Regions from separate parts of the Paenibacillus gansuensis genome, predicted to be linked through region 1. Evidence: riboswitches for the same ligand, from Rfam matches in the RefSeq annotation. Region 1 holds a riboswitch; the other holds the start of a gene.
The links. Region 1 has a riboswitch for lysine ahead of ACFSUF_RS23180 (transporter substrate-binding domain-containing protein). Riboswitches for the same ligand answer to the same signal wherever they lie in the genome.
Positions count from the first base shown of each region.

Region 2: linked by a shared signal. The riboswitch ahead of ACFSUF_RS15780 (amino acid permease) and the one ahead of ACFSUF_RS23180 (transporter substrate-binding domain-containing protein) in region 1 are both predicted to bind lysine.

Region 1 covers NZ_JBHUME010000019.1:57,440-67,953, forward strand. Annotated here, with positions in the region: gene ACFSUF_RS23155 (ABC transporter substrate-binding protein) at 55-1,596, shown strand; gene ACFSUF_RS23160 (ABC transporter permease) at 1,788-2,750, shown strand; gene ACFSUF_RS23165 (carbohydrate ABC transporter permease) at 2,784-3,686, shown strand; gene ACFSUF_RS23170 (sugar phosphate isomerase/epimerase family protein) at 3,880-4,698, shown strand; gene ACFSUF_RS23175 (alpha-L-rhamnosidase C-terminal domain-containing protein) at 4,695-6,488, shown strand; lysine riboswitch at 6,625-6,807, shown strand; gene ACFSUF_RS23180 (transporter substrate-binding domain-containing protein) at 6,898-7,746, shown strand; gene ACFSUF_RS23185 (amino acid ABC transporter permease) at 7,810-8,529, shown strand; gene ACFSUF_RS23190 (amino acid ABC transporter ATP-binding protein) at 8,547-9,296, shown strand; gene ACFSUF_RS23195 (Atu2307/SP_0267 family LLM class monooxygenase) at 9,485-10,514, shown strand, end outside.
Region 2 covers NZ_JBHUME010000009.1:109,224-119,737, reverse strand. Annotated here, with positions in the region: gene uvsE (UV DNA damage repair endonuclease UvsE) at 1-193, opposite strand, end outside; gene ACFSUF_RS15800 (bifunctional 4-hydroxy-2-oxoglutarate aldolase/2-dehydro-3-deoxy-phosphogluconate aldolase) at 370-1,002, shown strand; gene ACFSUF_RS15795 (CGNR zinc finger domain-containing protein) at 1,077-1,700, shown strand; gene ACFSUF_RS15790 (pyridoxamine 5'-phosphate oxidase family protein) at 1,839-2,759, shown strand; gene ACFSUF_RS15785 (HPP family protein) at 2,756-3,274, shown strand; lysine riboswitch at 3,444-3,637, shown strand; gene ACFSUF_RS15780 (amino acid permease) at 4,059-5,492, shown strand; gene ACFSUF_RS15775 (sugar O-acetyltransferase) at 5,677-6,246, shown strand; gene ACFSUF_RS15770 (MerR family transcriptional regulator) at 6,378-7,151, shown strand; gene ACFSUF_RS15765 (excalibur calcium-binding domain-containing protein) at 7,287-7,544, shown strand; gene ACFSUF_RS15760 (class I SAM-dependent methyltransferase) at 7,562-8,317, shown strand; gene ACFSUF_RS15755 (SHOCT domain-containing protein) at 8,596-9,804, opposite strand; gene ACFSUF_RS15750 (3D domain-containing protein) at 9,993-10,514, shown strand, end outside.

The DNA.
Region 1 (10,514 bases):
CGCCTTACAAGCGGCACAAGGAAATTATATTCATCATTAGGGGAGGAATTAAGGTTGAAGATCAAAGCAGGTATTGTAAAATTTGTCTTGCCATTGGTGCTCATTAGTTCCATGGCCATCGCCGGCTGCAGTAACGGGAATAATGAAAATGCAGCAAAGGAAAATGTTGCTCAGGGAAATTCAGCGAACTCGGAACTGCCGCCGATCGAACTGGATTGGTACTACACAGGTCCAGGTCCGCAGAAGGACGTCGAACTGATTGAAGAAAAGATGAACAGTTATCTGAAGGATAAAATCAACACGACTGTGAAGCTGCATGCTTTAGATTGGGGAAGTTACGATCAGAAAATATCGACACTTCTTGCCTCCGGCGAGAAAATCGACCTGGTTGTAAGTAACAGTTGGGCATTTCAATACCCTAATGCTGTAGCTAAAGGTTTGCTGACCGATCTAACGCCATTACTTGATAAATATGCACCCGAAACGAAGAAGCTTCTTAGCGAACGGAATTGGATCGAGCCCCAATCCATTAATGGCAAGGTGTACAATCTTCCGGCCATTAAAGAGATGGCTTCCCAAGCGGGTGTGATGTTTAACAAAGATCTGGCTGATAAGCTTGGCATTGATCTAACGAAGATCAAGACCTATAAAGATCTGGAAGCAGTTTTCAAAGCTGTAAAGGAAAAAGATCCTTCGATTACGCCATTTGTCATGACAAGCGGGCTGTCCGTGTTTCATGCCGGTCTGGGCTGGGATATGACACTTGCGAATTCCATCAGTTATGCCATTCATTTGGATACGGCGACGGATAAATGGGCACCAGTTTTCGAAAGTCCCATCTATAAAGATTATTTAGTCACAACAAGAAAGTATTATACAGAGGGATATATTAATAAAGATGCAGCAACTTTGAAAGACCTTGCTCCTCTAGTGAAATCAGGAAAAGCGTTCAGCTATCCGACGCAGTTAAAGCCTGGAAACGACAAAGAAGCTTCTAAATCAAATGGTGTAAATCTATATCAAGTTCCGTTGTCAAAAGTAGTCTCTACGCAAGCGGATCTAACGAACTCCATGATGGCCATTCCTACCACTGCGAAAGATCCTGCCCGTTCTCTGATGTTCTACAACTTGATGTATACAGACCCTTACCTAATCAATCTTATGGATTATGGGGTAGAGGGAGTGCACTGGGTATGGTTAGACAAAGAGAAACAGATTATCGATTTCGCTCCTGCTGCTAACGGCGGCAAAGACTCGGGCTGGAACCATGGGACCAACTGGCTTTTCGGCAACCAGCTGTTGTCTTACATCTTTAAAGGTGAAGACCCGAACAAATGGAAGAACTTTGAGGAGTTTAACAAACAAGCGGTTAGAGGCCCTGACTTTGGGTTTACGTTCGATGCAGAACCCGTGAAAAAAGAAGTAGCCGCACTTAAAAATGTCGATACCGAATATAGGGATTCCCTGCTTTCGGGTTCGATCGATCTTGATAAGTACCTGCCGGCCTTTGAGAAGAAAGCTAAGGATGCCGGATTGATGAAGGTCATCGATGAGATGAACAAACAATACGAAGCTTTTAAGGCTAAGAAGAAATAAGAAGGTATGCGTTGAATGACTGCCGGGATTCCTCGGCGGTCATTTTTTTGAGGATTTCAAATCTAAACAAAAGTCTAGATTTCAAACCCCGGATACGTACCAAAATGCAACCAAAGTGTACATTGCGAAATAGGCTTCGATTCCATTCTGTTTTATGATGCTCATATCAAAACAAACATAGGAGGATGACTATGAGTAAAGCGTTACACCGGATGAAATCAGGTCCGTCTTTTTTTCGGGAGTTCCGTCGAAATAAAGCTCTGTTCCTTATGGTATTACCGGGTGCATTGCTATTCTTTCTGTTAAGTTATTTGCCCATGCCGGGCGTGCTGATCGCGTTTAAGGATATGAAGTTCTTTTCAAGCAATCTGTTTGTGAATTTCTTCGACAGCGAGTGGGTATTATTCGATAACTTTCAGTTTTTTATTAACTCACCGGACGCCTTTATTATCACGAGAAACACCATTCTGTACAATCTCGCCTTTATCGTCCTTGGAAATGTATTCGCAGTGGGGCTTGCTATTCTCCTTGATGAGATCAAGAGCAAATATTTTGTAAAAGCTTATCAAAGCGCCCTCTTGATGCCATACATTCTTTCCTGGATTATTTTGAGTTACATCTTATATGCCTTTTTGAGTCCGGATCTGGGTTTCATTAATAAAAGGATTTTGGAGCCGATGGGCCTTCCCTCTGTCATGTGGTACTCGGAAACGAAGTATTGGCCGTACATCTTGTTTCTGTTAAACACGATAAAGTATACCGGCTATAACACGATTATTTATCTTGCGGCCATTGCGGCCATTGATGAAAGCTACTATGAAGCAGCAGCCATGGATGGGGCCAATAAGCTGCAGCAGATCAGAAAAATTACCGTCCCCATGCTGTCAGGCATCATTATTGTCATGATTTTACTGGGGATAGGCAGAATCTTTAACTCTGATTTTGGACTTTTCTTTCTAACACCTATGGAGAGCGGGCCCCTGTTTAATGTCACGAACGTTATCGATACCTATGTATTTAGAGCATTGAGAGGAACGGGAGACATCGGCATGTCAGCGGCGGCAGGGCTGTATCAATCCATAATGGGCTTTATCTGTATAGTTACAGTGAACTGGTTGATTAAAAGATATGATCCGGAAAAGGCGATTTTCTAGTGTCGGGAACCTTGAGAAGGGAGAGAGATCAATATGAATAAATCTAACAAAGTCAACGAAGTCAAACCTGTGTGGAAGCTTGTCATTCATTGCATCATAGCAGTCTATGCCATGCTGTGCGTGATTCCATTCTTTCTGGTAGTCGCGATTTCCTTTACGGATGAGAAGACACTGGGCTTGAACGGTTATTCCTTCCTTCCGGCAAAGCTGTCGCTCGACGCTTACAGCTATATTTTATCCGGAAGCAGCATGGTCCTCCAAGCCTATGGAATTACGATCGTGGCCACCTTCGTCGGTACATTCCTTGGGCTGCTGGTTACTTCTCTTTATGCGTATGCCATCTCCAGAAAAGATTTTAGGTACGGGAAGTTTTTTACAGGCTATGCCGCGGTTACGATGCTCTTTAGCGGCGGACTTGTTCCTTGGTATTTGGTTTGTACCCAGCTGCTGCATTTAAACGATACCTTTTATGCTTTAATTATTCCTTATTTGATCAATGCTTTTTTCGTTATCATTATGAAGACCTTCTTTCAGAGCGGGGTTCCCGATTCCATTGTCGAGTCCGCTAAGCTTGACGGAGCGGGGGAATTCCGGATCTTCTTCTCCATCGTGACAAGAATTTCACTGCCTGCCTTCGCCACTGTGGGATTGTTTCTCGCATTGACTTACTGGAACGATTGGTGGCTCCCTATGATGTTTATTGAAGAGCAATCTTTAGTGAACCTCCAATTCCTGTTATACCGGATCCAAAATAACATGGTATTCCTTACCTCAAACCTAGTATCTGCTGATGCAAGCGCCTCCGTGGCGGAGATGCCTGCAGAGAGTGCGCGGATGGCTATGGCTGTCCTGGCCACGGGTCCGATCGTACTTGCGTATCCTTTTGTGCAGAAATACTTTGTTAAAGGGCTTACGCTGGGTGCGGTGAAAGGGTAGATAAATGAATAAGTAGCAGATTAACGCGCAAGAAGACGCGCAAGAGACGCCAGGTGGAAACGCCTCGGCGTCTTCTTGCGCGTTACTTAGTGAATTCGGACAAAAATCTACCCGAATGACAAGAGGATATTATTTATGAATCGGGGCCCGCTATCTAAGATAAGTAGAGAATACGATATCGAGGTGAGCATTCATGAATATTCAAATTTTAAAGTCCATATGGGGTATGTCGGGAGAGATGGAAGAGCAGTTTGCGCAAATGGCCGCTGCCGGTTATAACGGAATCGAACATACTCCTCTGGAAGGTGCGGATATTACCAGATTTAGACGTCTTGCTGAACAATACGATTTTACGACAGCGGTATTGTGCTTTGCAAACAACGAGGCTGAGGCGGAATATGCCATACTCAAAGCCGCAGAGTTGAATCCGAGAGTCATTGTCATTCATAGCGCCAAAGACAGCATGTCATGGGACGATCAGCGCCGATACTTCGAGCATGCGCTGAGGATCGAGGAGAAGGCCGGCATACCTGTCGCTCATGAGACGCATAGGGGCAGAGCGATGTTTACCCCCTGGCATACGGCTCAACTGCTTACTCATTACAAGGAATTGAAGATAGCTGCCGATTTTAGCCATTGGGTATGCGTATGCGAATCGCTGCTGGAGGATCATGCCGCCGCCCTTGAACTTGCTTGTGAAAGAGCCATTCATATTCATGCGCGGGTAGGGTTCGCCGAAGGACCTCAGGTGCCGGACCCAAGTGCGCCTGAGTATGCTCTGGAGCGCCAAGCCCATTATGACTGGTGGAAACGAATCGTAACACTGCACACCGAACGAGGAAAACAAGCGTTGACGATTACGCCGGAGTTTGGGCCGATTCCCTATATGCATGCCGTTCCTCACACACGGACTCCGTTAGCCGATCTATGGGATGTGTGTGATTGGATGAAACAGGATCTCAGGCGGGAACTATCCCTTTTGCCTGGCGTCACGTGCGAGGTGCGCAAATGAGAATCTCCTTTTCACCACAGGAAAGAAGGCTCGTTCCGGATGGATTCGCGCCGTTCGAACTTCAGCCGGGACAGAAGGTTCGCTTTGACTTTCAAGTAAAGCGGGCAGGGCTGCTTCATATGGAATTAGACGGCTCGGCTGCTGCGCGGTCGCAGATACGCTATGCCTACACGAGCGACGAAAGGCTGTTCCCTTCCCTGTATCGCTGCTTCGAGGATGAAGCATGGGTTGCCGGAAGATTTCCGGCTTATGTGAGAATGCGCCCTTACGGCCAACTGGATCAATGGCTCTCCGGGGAAGAGGGAGCTTATCTGTTGGAAGAGGACTTGACGGTTCTTCGTTATCTCGAACTGGATAACCGTTCTAGCGAACCGCTGTCCATCCGCCGATTATGGCTCGATTATACCGCTGCGCCTTTTCAACACGTCGGGGGCTTCGAATGCAATGACGATCTGATCAACGAATGCTGGGCGATGGGGACGTATACGGTAGAGCTGTGCAGTCAGCCTTCGAAATATACGCAGCGATCGTTGCAAGGTCCTTATTCGGACTATGTGATCTGGGACGGCGTTCGCCGGGACAAAGACATCTGGGGTGGAGATCTCAGGCCTGCTTCCTTAACTGCTTTATATGCCTTTGACCAGCCCGAGATTGTCAAGAATACAATAGAATTGCTTTTAACTCTCCAACACACAGAAGGAGAGGAGCAAGGCATTATCCCAGGCAGCGGTGCCTATGGCCAGATCTTCTATGAATGGACGATGTGGACCATCGTTAATTTGTGGGAATACGTATTACTGACAGGAGATCTGGCGTATCTGCAGGCTAATGTGGGCAGGTTATGCGATGTCGTGGCATGGATGAACAAGCGAATGGAATCGGATGGCTTGATCAGCGGCCTCAACAGCTGGATGTATTCGATTGACGCTCGGGGCAAGATCAGCGGCTTGGCGATGGCGCAGAAGGCGGCTTGGGATGCACTTGTTCAAATGTTCTCTCTTGTAAAGCATCCAATGCAGGAGTATTGCCGGCAGCAGGCGGAAAGAACGAAACGTTCCATCCTTGCTCAGTTCAGTGTGCCGAGCAATCCTCTCTTGACGATGATACCTGCAGGCACGAAGGATCGGGATCGATTTGCGATCGACGGAAACTTGTGGGCGATTCTTCATGATGTGGTCGATCCCTCAAGAGGGGAGCAAATCTTGCAGGAGATTGAGAAGCAGTTCTGGACAGAACGCGGCTCGATTAATGTCGTTCCTGTGTTCGACGAGGCAGTGGACGGTGCATGGTGGTGGGACGTACTTCCGCAACAATCCGCTGTTTGGCGGCACAACAATAATATATGGCCATACATGTCCGCTTACGAGACGTTGGCAAGCTTCCACGCAGGTCGGACGGATCGTGGGCTGGAAGTCATGCGGCGTGTCGGACGAAGCCATCTGGAGCAAGGTCACAAAACCTACTGGGAAATGATGAATCTTGACGGCGGTCTTCCGATTGGCGATCGGGGAGACACGTTATCTCTCACTCATGCCTGGGGCGGAACGGGCAGCTATGGCTTGCAGGCGTATGTTGCCGGCATCCAACCCTTGGCGCCAGGGTTCGGGAACTTCTCCGTTACACCGTCTCTGGGATCCCTCGATTGGGTGAAGGCAGAGGTTCCAACTCCACACGGAATCATTGAAGTGGAAGCGGAGCGTACCAAGAGCGGCGAGATTAGAGGCACCGTGAAGTATCCGGATCAGACGGAATGTCAGGTTAGTGCGGGGATGGAGAAGCTTAGAGGCTAACTAGAATTTTCATACGAATTCATGGGATCATACTATAAATTTATACTTCCTACCATATTCAACCACTGTTTAAATATTGACAACCTCCATGCCATATAGCATACTTATCATAACTGAATATCACCTCACACTTTCATGGTGAGGTAGAGGCGCGGTGTTTAACAGTTCATAGCGGAGCTTGAGAAGGCGAAGAGGCTATGGAGAAGGAAAGGCCGCCGAAGCGGGTAATATGCTCAGTATTACGCGCTGGGCCTGCAGTTAAGAGCTGTAGGACTGTCTCAATAGACCACCCAGTTTATTGAGTTGCGCTATCTTCCAAGGGAAGCAGAGGTATGTTGGTACTATACATAGTGCGGCCTGAGCTGATCTCGGGCCGCTTTTTTATTATTTTATCAGGGGGAATTTTACTATGAAAAAGAGAACAAAACTAGTTTCAACACTGTTATTGTCGGCAGCAATTCTATTAGCGGGATGCGGATCGAATGAAACGGCCGGGTCCAGCTCTTCTAACTCCGGATCCAAGGAGACGTTCAAAGTAGGCATGGAAGCGGGTTATGCTCCATTTAACTGGTCGCAAAACGACAACTCCAATGGCGCGGTAGCGATCAAAGGGTCTGCTGAATTTGCAGGCGGGTATGATGTGGAAATCGCGAAGAAAATCGCAGAGGGCCTAGGCAAAGAGTTGGAAATCGTGAAAACCGAGTGGGACGGGCTTGTTCCGGCACTGACTTCAGGCAAGATCGATGCAATTATTGCGGGGATGTCGCCTACGGCAGAACGTAAAGAAACCATCGACTTTTCGGAAAACTACTATAAATCAAATCTGGTCATGGTCGTGAAAAAAGGCGGCAAGTACGAAAACGCCACGTCCATCCAAGATTTCAATGGGGCTAAAGTAACCGCACAGCTTAACACGTTCCACTATTCGGTCATTGACCAAATCAAGGGCGTATCCAAGCAAACGGCAATGGACAACTTCCCTGCGATGCGTGTAGCCCTGGAGTCCGGCATCATCGACGGATACGTCTCCGAGCGTCCGGAAGCAGTGAGTGCTTCTGCAGCCAATGAGAACTTCGCGATGGTAGAATTCAAGGAAGAAGGCTTCCAAACCTCCGAGGATGACACAGCGATTGCGGTCGGCCTGAAAAAAGGCAGCGAAGATACAGCGAAAATTAACGAGGTTCTCAAAGGCATCACCGAAGAGCAGCGCACAGCGATCATGGATACTGCTATCAAAAACCAACCAGCTGCCAAATAACATAACGAGAAGCCGGCTGTATTCCGTACAGTCGGTTTTTAAATACAGGAGGCATATCGAATTATGAGTTTAGACTGGATCCTCAAAATTGTAGAAGAGAACTGGCCGATGTTCCTTCGCGGGGCAGGCATGACGCTGCTCATTTCCCTAGTCGGCACGATCATCGGCGCCATTATAGGATTATTGGCGGGCGTGATCCGAACGATCCCTGCGCCAACACGCATGGGACAACGAACCCTGCTGAATGGTGCAAATCTCCTTTTGACGGTATATATTGAAATTTTCCGGGGAACCCCTATGATCGTGCAAGCCATGGTCATCTACTACGGTTCTGCATTAGGGCTCGGCCTAGACATGAATGTCTTGACGGCTGCCTTCCTCATCGTTTCTATCAACACGGGAGCTTACATGGCGGAAATCGTACGTGGCGGCATCCTTTCGATAGACAAAGGACAGTTCGAGGCGGCTCAGGCGATCGGCATGAATCACATGCAAATGATGATGAATATTGTGCTGCCGCAGGTGGTTCGCAATATTTTACCGGCTACGGGCAATCAATTCGTCATTAATATCAAAGACACTTCGGTGCTGAACGTGATTTCCGTATCGGAACTGTACTTCCTGACCAAATCGGTCGCCGGCAATAACTTCCGGTATTTTGAATCCTTCTTTGTGGCGTGTGTGATTTATTTAGTAATGACGTTAACGGTAACGAGGATTTTGCGGCATTTTGAAAAGAAACTGGACGGCCAAAAAAGCTACACGATGGAGCCCGCAAGATAAGGAGGAGACTGCGACCTATGAACAAAGTCATCGAAATACAAAATCTAAGTAAAAGCTATGGCGCCAACACTGTGCTGAAGGACATCGGCTTTTCGGTCAACCACGGCGAAGTAGTCAGCATTATCGGCTCCTCCGGCTCCGGGAAATCGACGCTGCTCCGGTGTATAAACCTGCTGGAAACTCCAAACGGCGGGCAGATCAACTATCGCGGGCAAAATATTCTCGACGGCAAACACGACATTCCTTCCTACCGGACGAAAATGGGGATGGTGTTCCAGCAGTTTAACCTTTTTGAAAATCATGATGTGCTGAGCAACTGTGTGGTAGGCCAGGTGAAGGTGCTGAAGCGCTCGAAGGAAGAAGCGGAGCGCATCGCCAGAAAGCATTTGAAAGTGGTAGGCATGGAAGCTTATATTAATGCGAAGCCGAAGCAGCTGTCCGGCGGCCAAAAGCAGCGTGTAGCGATTGCCCGGGCATTATCCATGGAACCGGATGTGATGCTGTTTGATGAGCCTACCTCCGCCCTGGACCCCGAGATGGTCGGCGAGGTGCTCAAGGTCATGAAGGAGCTGGCGAACTCCGGCCTTACGATGCTGATCGTGACGCATGAGATGGATTTCGCACGGGAAGTGTCGGATCGGGTCGTGTTCATGGACAAAGGCGTGATCGCAGAAGAGGGGACACCAGAGGAGATTTTCACCCGGCCTAAACAAGAGCGCACAAGGGAATTCTTGAAGAGAACTATGGCCCAGCATAGTCAGGTTTAAATAAAAGCTCCTCCCGCGGACCGGAATCCGCGGAGGGAGCTTTTGTGCTGCAGCTACGATGATCGTCCCGGCATGTAGTTAGAACATAGCGGCCGACTGCAGGATTCGTTATAATTTTTCATAGGAATGAAGACAATGATCTATATTATGCAAAGTGACAATAAATCATAAAGGAGCAATCGATGGCAATGGAAATTGGAATCAGTACATTTTTGGAGGCATCGCCCGACGGGCCTTTGGGGCCGGGGTTGAGCCATGCACAACGGATTCGGAATGCGGTGGAGGAGATTGTCACCGCTGACCAGGCAGGGCTTGACGTGTATGCGATCGGTGAACATCACCGGCCGGATTATGCCGGATCCGCTCCTGCAGTCATTCTGGCAGCGGCTGCAGCGAAGACAAGCCGTATCCGTTTATCCAGCGCGGTTACGGTATTATCTTCGGACGACCCTGTTCGTGTGTATCAGTCGTTCTCTACCCTGGATGCGATTTCGGACGGACGGGCCGAGATTATGGCGGGCCGGGGCTCGTTTATCGAATCGTTCCCGTTGTTCGGTTACAGTTTGGATGATTACGATGAATTGTTCGAAGAAAAGCTGGAATTACTGCTTCGAATCCGCGAATCGGAGAAGGTTGAATGGCCTGGAGGGCACAGGGCTGCAATCCCCAATCTAGGCGTATACCCGCGTGCGGTTCAGCAGCCGCTCCCGGTCTGGATTGGTACCGGAGGGAGCCCTGAGTCTGCTGTCCGGGCCGGGGTGCTGGGGCTTCCGGTTGTTTTTGCCATTATTGGAGGAATGCCTGAGAGGTTTGCGCCTCTGGTTGAACTGTATAAACGTGCGGCAGCCAAGGCAGGCCATGATGTGTCCAAACTCCCGATTGCTACGCACTCCCATGGCTTCATAGCTGATACTAAGGCTGAGGCAGAAAACTTGCTGTACCCGCATTGGCAGCACCAGTCCACCGTAATCGGACGTGAACGCGGATGGAGCGGGACGTTCGACCGGAATGCTTTCGACGCAGCCAACAGCCTGCGCGGTGCGCTCTACGCCGGGGATCCGGAATATGTGGCGGAGAAGATTATTCTGCTTCGCAAAAACTTGGGAGTGACCCGTTTTCTGATCCATATGGATGCAAGCTCTATTTCCCATAAGGATACACTTAAAGCGATTGAGCTGCTCGGAACCAAGGTGGCTCCGATCGTGCGTAAGGAAATAT
Region 2 (10,514 bases), on a different contig from region 1:
CGCGGATGCCGTGAGCGGCGTTAAAATACAAAATTCTCTTTGTTGCCTCCAAGTTGCCCCGCCCTACCTCGATTGCATGCTGAAGCGCCTCTTCCCGGGGCCGCTGGGAAAACAGTTTATAAGTAAAAGTCGAACTCGGCGTGTTATTAAAAATGCTTAAAGCGATCGAAACATAACCAAGACGAATGATCATGGCTTTTCTCCCCGACGGTATCAGGCGTACCGGTTGTTTTGCTTGCTTTACGTCAATACCCCGGTTGACAGGCGGCTAAAACGCGCTTATGATGTGCGGGAGTAAGGTAAGTAAGGCAATCATTTCAGGTTTCCACAGGAACCCTGTACCTATTCGCAGGAAGGAGAGAAGGGGATTTGAGTACTTTTGAAGCGGTTGTTAGGCATAAAATCATTGCCATCCTCCGGGGACTTTCCGATCAGGAGGCGGACGCGGTTGTAGAGGCCCTGGCGGACGGCGGCATTCGGCTCGTGGAAGCGACTTTAAATACGGCGGGGGCGCTTGGCATGATCCACCGGTGGAGGGAGAAGTACGACGCAGGTCTGTATGTAGGCGCGGGCACGGTACTGAATGTGGAGATGGCGAAAGATGCTGCTGCTGCAGGCGCCCAGTTCATGATCTCGCCCAACTTTGATCCCAAAGTAGTGGAGTACGGAATCAAGCAAGGAATTGATGTGTATCCTGGAGTTATGACACCGACAGAAATCGTAAACGCCTGGAACGCAGGAGCCAAAGCGGTGAAAATTTTCCCAAGCGCCACGCTCGGCTTAAACTACATCAAAGAAATCCGCGCCCCGCTTGACTCCATTCCGATGATCGCAACGGGCGGGGTGACACTGGCGAATTTCCCTGACTTCCTGCAAGCGGGCGTTACCGCGGTGGGACTTGGAAGCTCATTGGCGGACAAGCAGGCCATCCGTGAAGGACGCTTCGACCGGATCGCGGAGTCGGCCAGAGCGTTCGTTCGGGCAGCCGAGGGACAGGGGTAAATACAAGACTCTAGGCTAACCTCGGAGAAAGGGCTATAATAATGAGCAAATATGCTCAAAAAGGAGTGCGGAGGATGCCCAAAATAATTGCTCCGTCCTTTTATTTTATAGGGAACCATACAGCACTGGATTATATCAACACGAAAATTACCGTCAACGGAAAGCCTGCGGATCTGCTGAAATCATGGGATGACCTGCTGAAATGGCTGTCCTTGAGCAGTCTTCTTACCGCGGAACAAATCAGTGCCGTGAAAGATAAGTGGCCCAGCCAGGAAGCTGATTCGGCCGTAAAGGATGCAATCGAACTTCGAACCAGCCTGCTCTCAATGGTCAGGCAAAGCATGCTTGGAGACGAGTTGGCAGAAGAGGATCTAGGTCGAGTGAACCGTATCCTAATAAATCAGGTCGTCACAACAAGACTGGTCAGAACCGGAAACAGATTTGCTGTCGAACGGCAGACTGAGTTTCGGAGTCCGTCGGATTTGCTCATTCCCATAGCGGAGGCTGCGGTTGATTTGTTTGCGTATTACGATTTTGGACTGGTCAAAAAGTGCGGGAATCCGGATTGCGTTCTTTATTTTTATGACCACAGCAAGAATGGCATCCGCCGCTGGTGCAGCCCAAAAACATGCGGCAACCGAATGAAAGTAACAGCTTTTTTGAAACGGCGGAAGAGCAAAGAAGCAGAGGCAGAGTAACGTTAGAAGTCCTGGATTTTTCATCTGGGGCTTTTTCTATGCGTGATATTATTAACCTACATAATACATGTTTACAGGTTAAAAAACACAATATATAATACACCTAATGAGTTTAGGTTTGGTAAAAAAGGAGGTGCAATGATGAGCGATGTATATCATCCAGGGGAATTGGCCGTTCAAATGCTGGCGGGAGAACAATTTGCGGCAGAGCAGAACGGTGCTGGCATTAGGCCTTCCTTGTTTAAAGGCGCGATACTTTATTTACAGATACAGTCGCTTATCGTTGGTTCAACTATGGGGGATGACGGGAAGGTATGGTGCTCATTTTTGACTGGCGAGCCGGGGTTCATCGATGTTTCTGCAGAGACAGAAATGACCGTTACAGCTCGTCCTGCCGCGAGCGACCCCCTCCTTCGTAATTTGCAGTACCATCCGGAGATCGGTCTTTTAGCGATCGATTTCAACCGAAGAATCCGCCTGAGAATCAATGGAAAAGGGAGTTTCGACGGAGACCGGCGGCTGGAAGTGACAACAGAACAAGTATACGGCAATTGCCCCAAATTCATACAGAGACGATCGCTGCAACCTAGCGGCGGATTTCACCGGACCCAACGAACGGCAGACCGCAGCCGGGTTATCAGTCCTAACCAACAGGAATGGATCAGCAAGGCGGATACCTTCTTTATTGGAAGTGTCAGCTCGGAAGGGAACATGGATGCCTCTCACCGGGGCGGGCTTCCTGGATTTGTAACGGTTGCCAATGATCGATCCCTCCTCATTCCCGATTACTTCGGCAACTCCATGTTCAATACGCTTGGTAATATCTATAGCAATCCGGCCGCCGGATTATTGTTTATTGATTTTAACGGCGGTCATTCGCTGCATTTGAGCGGACGCGCCGAGATTATATGGGACCATGAGCAAGTGTCCCGGTTCCCGGGAGCGGAAAGACTTATCCGGTACGAGATTGACGATGTGCTCCAAATAGAGAATGACACGCCGATCCTATGGGAATTTCACGAGTATTCGCCTGTAAACCCGTTATTGGAGGAACGATGATGAAACCATGGGATCTTTTTCGTAAAATGAAAGGCGCGGGAAGAAGTCCGCTAAAAGTTGCTCCACGGAACGCATTTATCGGTTTTGCAGGTGGATTTGTAACGATTGCGGTGCTAAGCTTGCTGACCGACCTAACCTCCGTTATCTGGATTATGGCCCCGTTCGGAGCAAGCTGCGTATTGGCATTCGGCATCTGGGACGCTCCTCTCTCACAGCCCAGAAATATCATTGGCGGGCATTTTTTGTCCACCTTCGTCGGTCTGGTTTTCTATCATAGCTTCGGCCAGAACATGTGGGTTTCGGGTGCAGCGGTTGGAACCGCTATAGCTGTCATGATGCTGACGAAAACGACACATCCGCCGGCCGGCGCCGATCCGATCGTGGTAATCATGGCCGGGAGCGGATGGTCGTTCCTGCTGACACCTGTACTGCTTGGTTCCGTGATTGTGGTTGTCTTCGCGCTCATTGTGAATAACATGGATCGTAACCGAAACTATCCTACCTTTTGGTATTAGCGTGAGCGTTTCATACTCTGGGAATTATCAGATACAATAACGATAGACGGATCCATAACGGTCCATGTATCGATGGCATTTTTCCAATTCCAAAACATTCCTATTGAATTCTATCCAGTGGTTAATTAATATAGTGAAATGCTTATTCATACGAAACACCTCATCACACAGGTGAGGTAGAGGTCGCGGTAGTTAAGAGTATTCCGGCAGAGGCTGAAGAGGAAGCCTGGGAAGCCGAGAAGAAAGGAACTACCGCCGAAGCTTGGACGATCCATCTTTTGTCCGGGCTGGGGCCGTTTCCGAAAGGAACGGAACTGTCACGGGGGCTGCTTACCAATGCCGTCGTGTTGCGCTATCTTCACCATGGGTACGATGAGGGAAACCAGGCTGACTATTACGAGCTCAAAGCCGCCCGAATCCACTCGGGCGGCTTTTTTATGTTATCCCGGAACTTTCGTCGCCTGCATCCCTCGAAGTACGTCGTTGGAATATCGGTTTAGGCCTTTCATGTTGTATTTTATACAACTTTTTAACGGGTTTTTCTTTGTAAAATGGGACATTGCTGCAGTTTGTACAACATTTTGTACTGAAAGTGATTCAGCATGGGTAAAAATAGTGTACGCGCTGCAACATTTTGAGTGTACAGACTGTTTTGCCCGGGATAATGTTGTATAAAGTGCAGTATTTAAAGCACTTTTAGGATTCAGGACGCCTATGTATTCTGCAGCTAGTCATTTTCACGCCCTCCGGGGTTTTTATATCAGGAAGGAGCTTCAAAGAGAACATGTCACAACAACAACAACTCAAAAGAGGATTAAAGTCACGCCACATGATGATGATTTCCCTTGGCGGTTCTATCGGTACAGGCTTGTTCCTTGCCAGCGGCGGCGCGATTCATTCGGCCGGCCCGGGTGGAGCACTGCTCGCGTATCTGCTGATCGGCATTATGGTATATTTTCTTATGCAAAGTTTGGGGGAAATGGCTGCGTATCTGCCGGTTCCCGGATCTTTCAGTACGTATGCAACCCGGTTCGTTGATCCGGCTTTCGGATTCGCACTCGGCTGGAACTATTGGTACAACTGGGCGATTACGATTGCGGCCGAATTGTCCGCAGCTACATTAATTATGAAATATTGGTTCCCGGACAGTAATTCGGTACTGTGGAGCGCGTTGTTCCTTGTGTTGATGGTCGGGCTGAATCTGCTGTCGGTCAAAGGGTACGGGGAATCCGAGTACTGGTTCGCTATGATTAAAATCATTACAGTGATCGTGTTTATTGCAGTCGGGATTCTGATGATAGTCGGCATTTGGAGCGGGGATGCTCCGGGGTTAAGTAACTTTACCGGCGGGGACGCGCCGTTCCCGGGCGGGTTTCTGACCATTCTGGGCGTATTCATGGCAGCCGGTTTCTCTTTTCAGGGTACAGAGCTGGTGGGTATTGCCGCAGGAGAAAGCGAAAACCCGCGGGAGAACGTGCCCCGTGCGATCCGTTCCGTTTTTTGGCGCATCCTGTTGTTCTATATTTTGGCGATTGCTGTGATCGGGCTGCTGATTCCGTATACAAATGAGAATCTGGCCAGCAGCGAGATTACCTTGAGCCCGTTCACCATCCTGTTTGAAAAAGCGGGCCTCAGCGTCGCAGCGTCTGTAATGAACGCGGTCATCCTGACTTCTGTTCTATCCGCCGGCAATTCCGGTATGTATGCTTCCACGCGGATGCTGTGGGTATTAGCGAAGGAAGGCAAAGCGCCGAAGTTTCTGTCCAGACTGAACGGCCGGGGCATTCCGGTGGCTGCGCTGATGGTGACGGCGGCCATTGGTTTGTTCGCTTTCTTCTCCTCGTTCTTCGGAGACGGGAAAGTATACATCTGGCTGCTGAACGCATCCGGGATGACCGGATTTATCGCTTGGCTTGGCATCGCGGTCAGCCATTACCGGTTCCGCCGCGCCTTCAAGGCACAAGGTAAATCGCTTGAGGAGCTGCCGTTCCGTTCTAGATGGTTCCCGTTCGGCCCGCTTTTGGCGGCCGTCATGTGTATCGTTGTTATTATCGGACAAGCGATCGGGGCGGTTTCCGACGGACAGGTAGACTGGGTGTACCTGATAGCCTCGTATATCGGAATTCCGCTGTTCCTGATCTTCTGGCTGGGATATAAATTCAAGCATCGGACCAAACTGCTGAAACTCGAAGAATGCGATTTGAGTTCGGAGCAATAATAGCAGAGAGGCTGTCCCGCTTAGGCGGGACGGCTTTTTTTGCATGAAGTGCCGATGCTCGCAGCGTTTGAAAGATAAATAGGAAGGTTTGTGGACATGCTGCAGTGACCGGTATTTTGAAATCCATGGCCCGAAGTGTATGATAAGTACGATCAACATGCTCACTTGGAAAGGAATGCATCCTATGACTGACAACCGCACTCCGAAAGAAAAAATGCTCCAAGGCGACCTGTACCACGCAGGAGACCCTGTGCTGCTTAGAGAACGGGAAGAAGCCCGGGCGCTCACCCGCGCATTTAATGAAACGCTCGAAACGGAATACGATAAGCGCAAAACTCTGTTGAAGCAGCTGTTCGGATCTACCGGGGAAGAGCTGTATGCCGAGCCGACATTCCGCTGTGATTACGGGTATAACATACATTTGGGGAACAACTTTTTTGCCAATTTCGATTGTGTCATTCTGGACGTGTGCGAGGTGCGGATCGGCGAAAACTGCTTCATGGCTCCGGGCGTTCATATTTACACGGCGACGCATCCGATTCATCCGGCGGAGCGCAACACAGGGCTGGAGTACGGCAAGCCGGTGCGGATCGGCGACAATGTGTGGATTGGCGGACGTGCCGTAATCAATCCGGGCGTAACGATCGGAAACAATGTAGTCGTCGCTTCCGGTGCCGTGGTGACCAAAGATGTTCCGGACAATGTCATTGTCGGCGGTAATCCGGCGAGAATCATCAAGGAAGTTCAACTGTAGTACCGCGCGCAAAGCTTGTCTTCTTCCATCAAGGGGGCAGGCTTTTTCTCATGTAAAAATTTTGAATAACGGGTGTATTGACATTGACGTTGCGTAAAGGTGTAAAGTGAACATTGTCAGGAGGGAATCAGATGGAATATACAGTGCAAAAGCTCGGGCAGCTCGCCGGGATCAGCACCAGGACGCTTCGATATTACGACGAGTTGGGTATTCTGAAGCCGGCAAGGATAAACACCTCGGGGTATCGCATTTATGGGCAAGCGGAAGTGAATCGGCTGCAGCAGATTCTTTTTTACCGGGAGCTTGGCGTTAGCTTGGAGCAGATTAAGGCGATCGTGACCGATCCGGATTTTGACGGGGCACACGCACTGAAGGAACATCGGGAGAAACTCCTGGACCGGAGGGCGCAGCTCGATCTGTTAATCCGGAATGTTGAAAAGACGATTGCCCAAACGGAAGGGAGAATGTCCAATATGAGTGACAAAGAGAAATTTGAAGGCTTTAAGCAAAAGCTGATTGACGATAACGAGGCGAAATACGGGAAAGAAGTACGCGAAAAATACGGCGACGACACAGTAAATAAGTCTAACGCCAAAGTAAAGGGCATGACGGAAGAGCAGCATGAACAATTGACCCGGCTGACGGAAGAGGTTACCGATACGTTGGCGGCGGCTTTCCAAACGGGCGATCCGGCAGGGGAATTGGCGCAAAAAGCGGCCGATCTGCACAAGCAATGGCTGACCTTCTACTGGGATTCGTACAGTAAGGAAGCCCATGCAGGGCTGGCGCAAATGTACGTCGACGACGAACGGTTTACCGCTTACTACGATGCCAAACAGCCCGGAACCGCAGCATTTCTTAGAGATGCAGTCTACATTTATACGGGTACCAAGAAGCAGGACTAGGTTTCACGGAGGTCGTGCGCAGGTTTGCTGCGTGCGGCCTTTTTTTGTTGGGAAGAGGGGTATGATCCCAAATCTTATAGTAAAATGGAACATGAATTCACCTTTTCCTCTACATAGCAAAGAAAGGAGCACAACATGAAAAAAGCGGTTGTACAGTTTGTCTGCTTCGTGCTGGCAGTGTCCTTTCCTCTTACCCCGACGGCCCAGGCAGAAGGCAAAAAATTTAAAAATTGCACCGAATTGAACAAAGTGTATAAAGGAGGAGTAGCCCGCGCTGCCAACATCAAGAACAAAGGCGGCAAAACCCGGTATGCTCCACATGTATCCAAGGAAATATACGAGGCTAACACCAAGAGCGATCGTGACAAGGACGGAATTGCCTGCGAAAAATAAAAGGAGGATGCGCGCCTATGGACAGCAAGGAACGATTCACGAACCGGGTGGACAGTTACGTGAAATACCGTCCGGGTTACCCCGTAGAAGCATTGGACTATTTATATGCGAAAGTAGGTTTCCGCAGAGATTCGGTGATAGCGGATATCGGCGCGGGTACGGGCATCTTTTCCGCGTTGCTGTTGGAACGGGGAAGCAGCGTGATCGCGGTGGAACCGAACGGGGCCATGAGGGAAGCCGCGGTGCGGGTGCTGGCGGAGGAGCCGAGGTTCCGCACTGTTGCTGCAACGGCTGAACATACCGGGTTGCCGGAGAGGTCCGTTGATTTTATCGTGTGCGCCCAGTCCTTTCATTGGTTCGACCGCCCTGCAGCGCAAGCCGAATTTGCCAGGATCCTGAAGCCGGGCGGCAAGGCCGTGCTGATCTGGAACTCCAGGCTGACCTCGGGAACACCGTTTCTTGAGCAATATGAGCAGCTGCTTCGTGAATATGGAACGGACTACGAACGAGTGCAGCACAAGAATATCGACGAGTCCGCATTGGTGCCGTTTTTTGCGCCGGGCAGCTTTCAGGTGAAGCGGTTCCCGTATCGGCAATTGTTTGACTTTGAAGGATTGTGCGGCCGGCTGCAAAGCTCCTCCTATGCGCCTCCTCCGGGACATGACCGCTACGAACCGATGATCAAGGCGCTCAAAGACGTATTCGACCGGACAAAACGGGAGGGACTCGTCTCCTTTGACTATGAGACGGAAATCTTCTGGGGCGAAATGTAACCTAAGCGCAAAAACCAGCGAGTCTACTGTAATCGTACAGTGGGTTCGCTGGTTTTACTTAATGCTATGAGGTGTCACTAACTATTCGCAACGACATGGCTAGTGATATGACATATCACTAGTTCGCGCAAACTTCATCAAATGTTGCTTAAATTAGCCAATCAAAGCTGCTTAGTGCTATGTGGTATCACTAACTTCGACCGATGACACGGCTAGCGATATGACATATCACTAACTTGAGCCAACTTCCTCAAATGGTGACCCAAGTTGCCAGCTGACTATAGATCCGACTCTGTTGCACTGGAAGGCTCCGCCGAACCCTTTGACTCAGTGCCGGCCGGAGCCTTCCCGTCTACAGGGCCGGGTCCGTCGAAGCTGGGGCCGCCAAAACCGGGGCCGCCGTGGTGGACGCCGTGGTGGACGCGTCCGCCAAAGCCGTCCTTTTCAGGGAAGTTGCCGTTGACGATGTCAGCTGCAGTCGCAGCCAGATTGGCCTTTTGCTTATCATACTGCGCCTGTGTAAGGATTCCGTCAGCCAGCATCTTATCGAGTTCTGCCGTCAGCGTTTTAGTCACCTGAGCTGTTACTGCGGAAACAGCAACGCCTTTTTCGCCTGCGATCGCAGCCAGGGACTTGCCGTCGTGCAGCGCAGTGTGGAGCTCATCTTCGGTCATCCCGAACAGGGTTGCCAAGACTGTATCCTTAAACACGCCAGGCCCTCCGAAGCGAATGTGGCCCTCGGGTCCTTTCAAGCCGCCTCCTTTGCCGATCTTCGTTTCATTTACAAAGTCCTTGGCCCATGCCGCAGCTTTTGCCTTGATTGCATCATATTCAGCCTGCGTTATGGCGCCGGCCTTTACCTGCTTATCCAAAACCGCACTCATCGTTTTCGCTGTCAGATCAATAACCTTCTGGACTTCTACTTTCTTCTCTTTAGCCACCACTGCAACCGTTTTGCCGGAGCCCAGCGCTGTTTTCAACTCAGCAGCAGTTACACCGAGAAGCTTAGTGAACTCAGGGTTGTTCAATACAGCTGCCTCGAATTCGTGATGTCCGCCGTCGAAGCGGATTTTGTCCTTACGTCCAACGAAGGCGTCGTTCACCATTGAAGTGACCTTCGCGGTAATCGCCGTTTTTTCCTTATCATATTCCGCTTGCGTTATTTTTCCGGCTTTGAGCGCCGCTTCCAGGGAAGCGATTATCGGTTTCGCCTGGAGGTCGATCACTTTTTGTACGTCTACCCCTTGTTCACCTGCAATGGCGGCCAGTGTTTTGCCCGACTTTAGAGCTTTGCGCAGTTCCGCCTCCGTCATGCCGAGCAGCTTTGCAGTTTCAGCACCGTCCGGAGCAAACCGCGGTCCTTTGCCAAAATGGACTTTAACCTTCTGAACCGTTTCCGCCGCCCAGGCGTTGTTCGTAACCAATGCTCCGTTTCCTGCCGTTACCGCTAGTGCCAACAAACTTGCTGCAATCATTTTCTTATTCATGTGAATTCCTCCTAGAGAATGGGTGTCTTGTTTTACAAGGATCACTTTACGCGGACTTGGTGAAAAAACGGTGAAAAAAACGGGTTCATCTCATCTTTTTTCTCAAAAATTTCCGGACGAGGTTTACAATCTATCAAAACGGGCGACTCTAGGACTATGAATCTTTCATAGTTTGGGAGGGTGTCTATATGAAATGGTATGTTCCAGCTAAAAGCAGCCTGTTGATTTCCGCTTTATTTTGTTCCCTTTTTTTCGGCGCTGCAGCCGTCAGTGCACATGACTTCATCGGCAGCGACCCCCATGTTGGCAGAGTGAAACCGAATTCTACTATAAAAAACGCAGCCGCTGTAAACCAGCAAATCAAGCCTGTATCCCGCGGGGTTCACCTTGCAGCACCTGCAGTTAAGCAGCTCAAATACAGAGTTAACACAGGTGACACGCTCTACCGTATTGCAAGGAAGTTCGGCGTAACCGTAGATGCCTTGCAGGCCGTCAACCGGATTCATAATCCGAATCAGCTGTCCGTAGGGGCACAGCTCGAGGTGCCGCAAAAACAAATTTCCGCCGCCAAAACGCTGCTCGCAGGCAAGCAGGTGGTAGCGCAAGTGATTACGGCCAAGCTGACCGCCTACACGGCAGGGTTTGAGTCAACCGGCAAAAGGCCATCGCATCCGGCCTACGGCATTACCTCGAGCGGGGCGAAAGTGAAG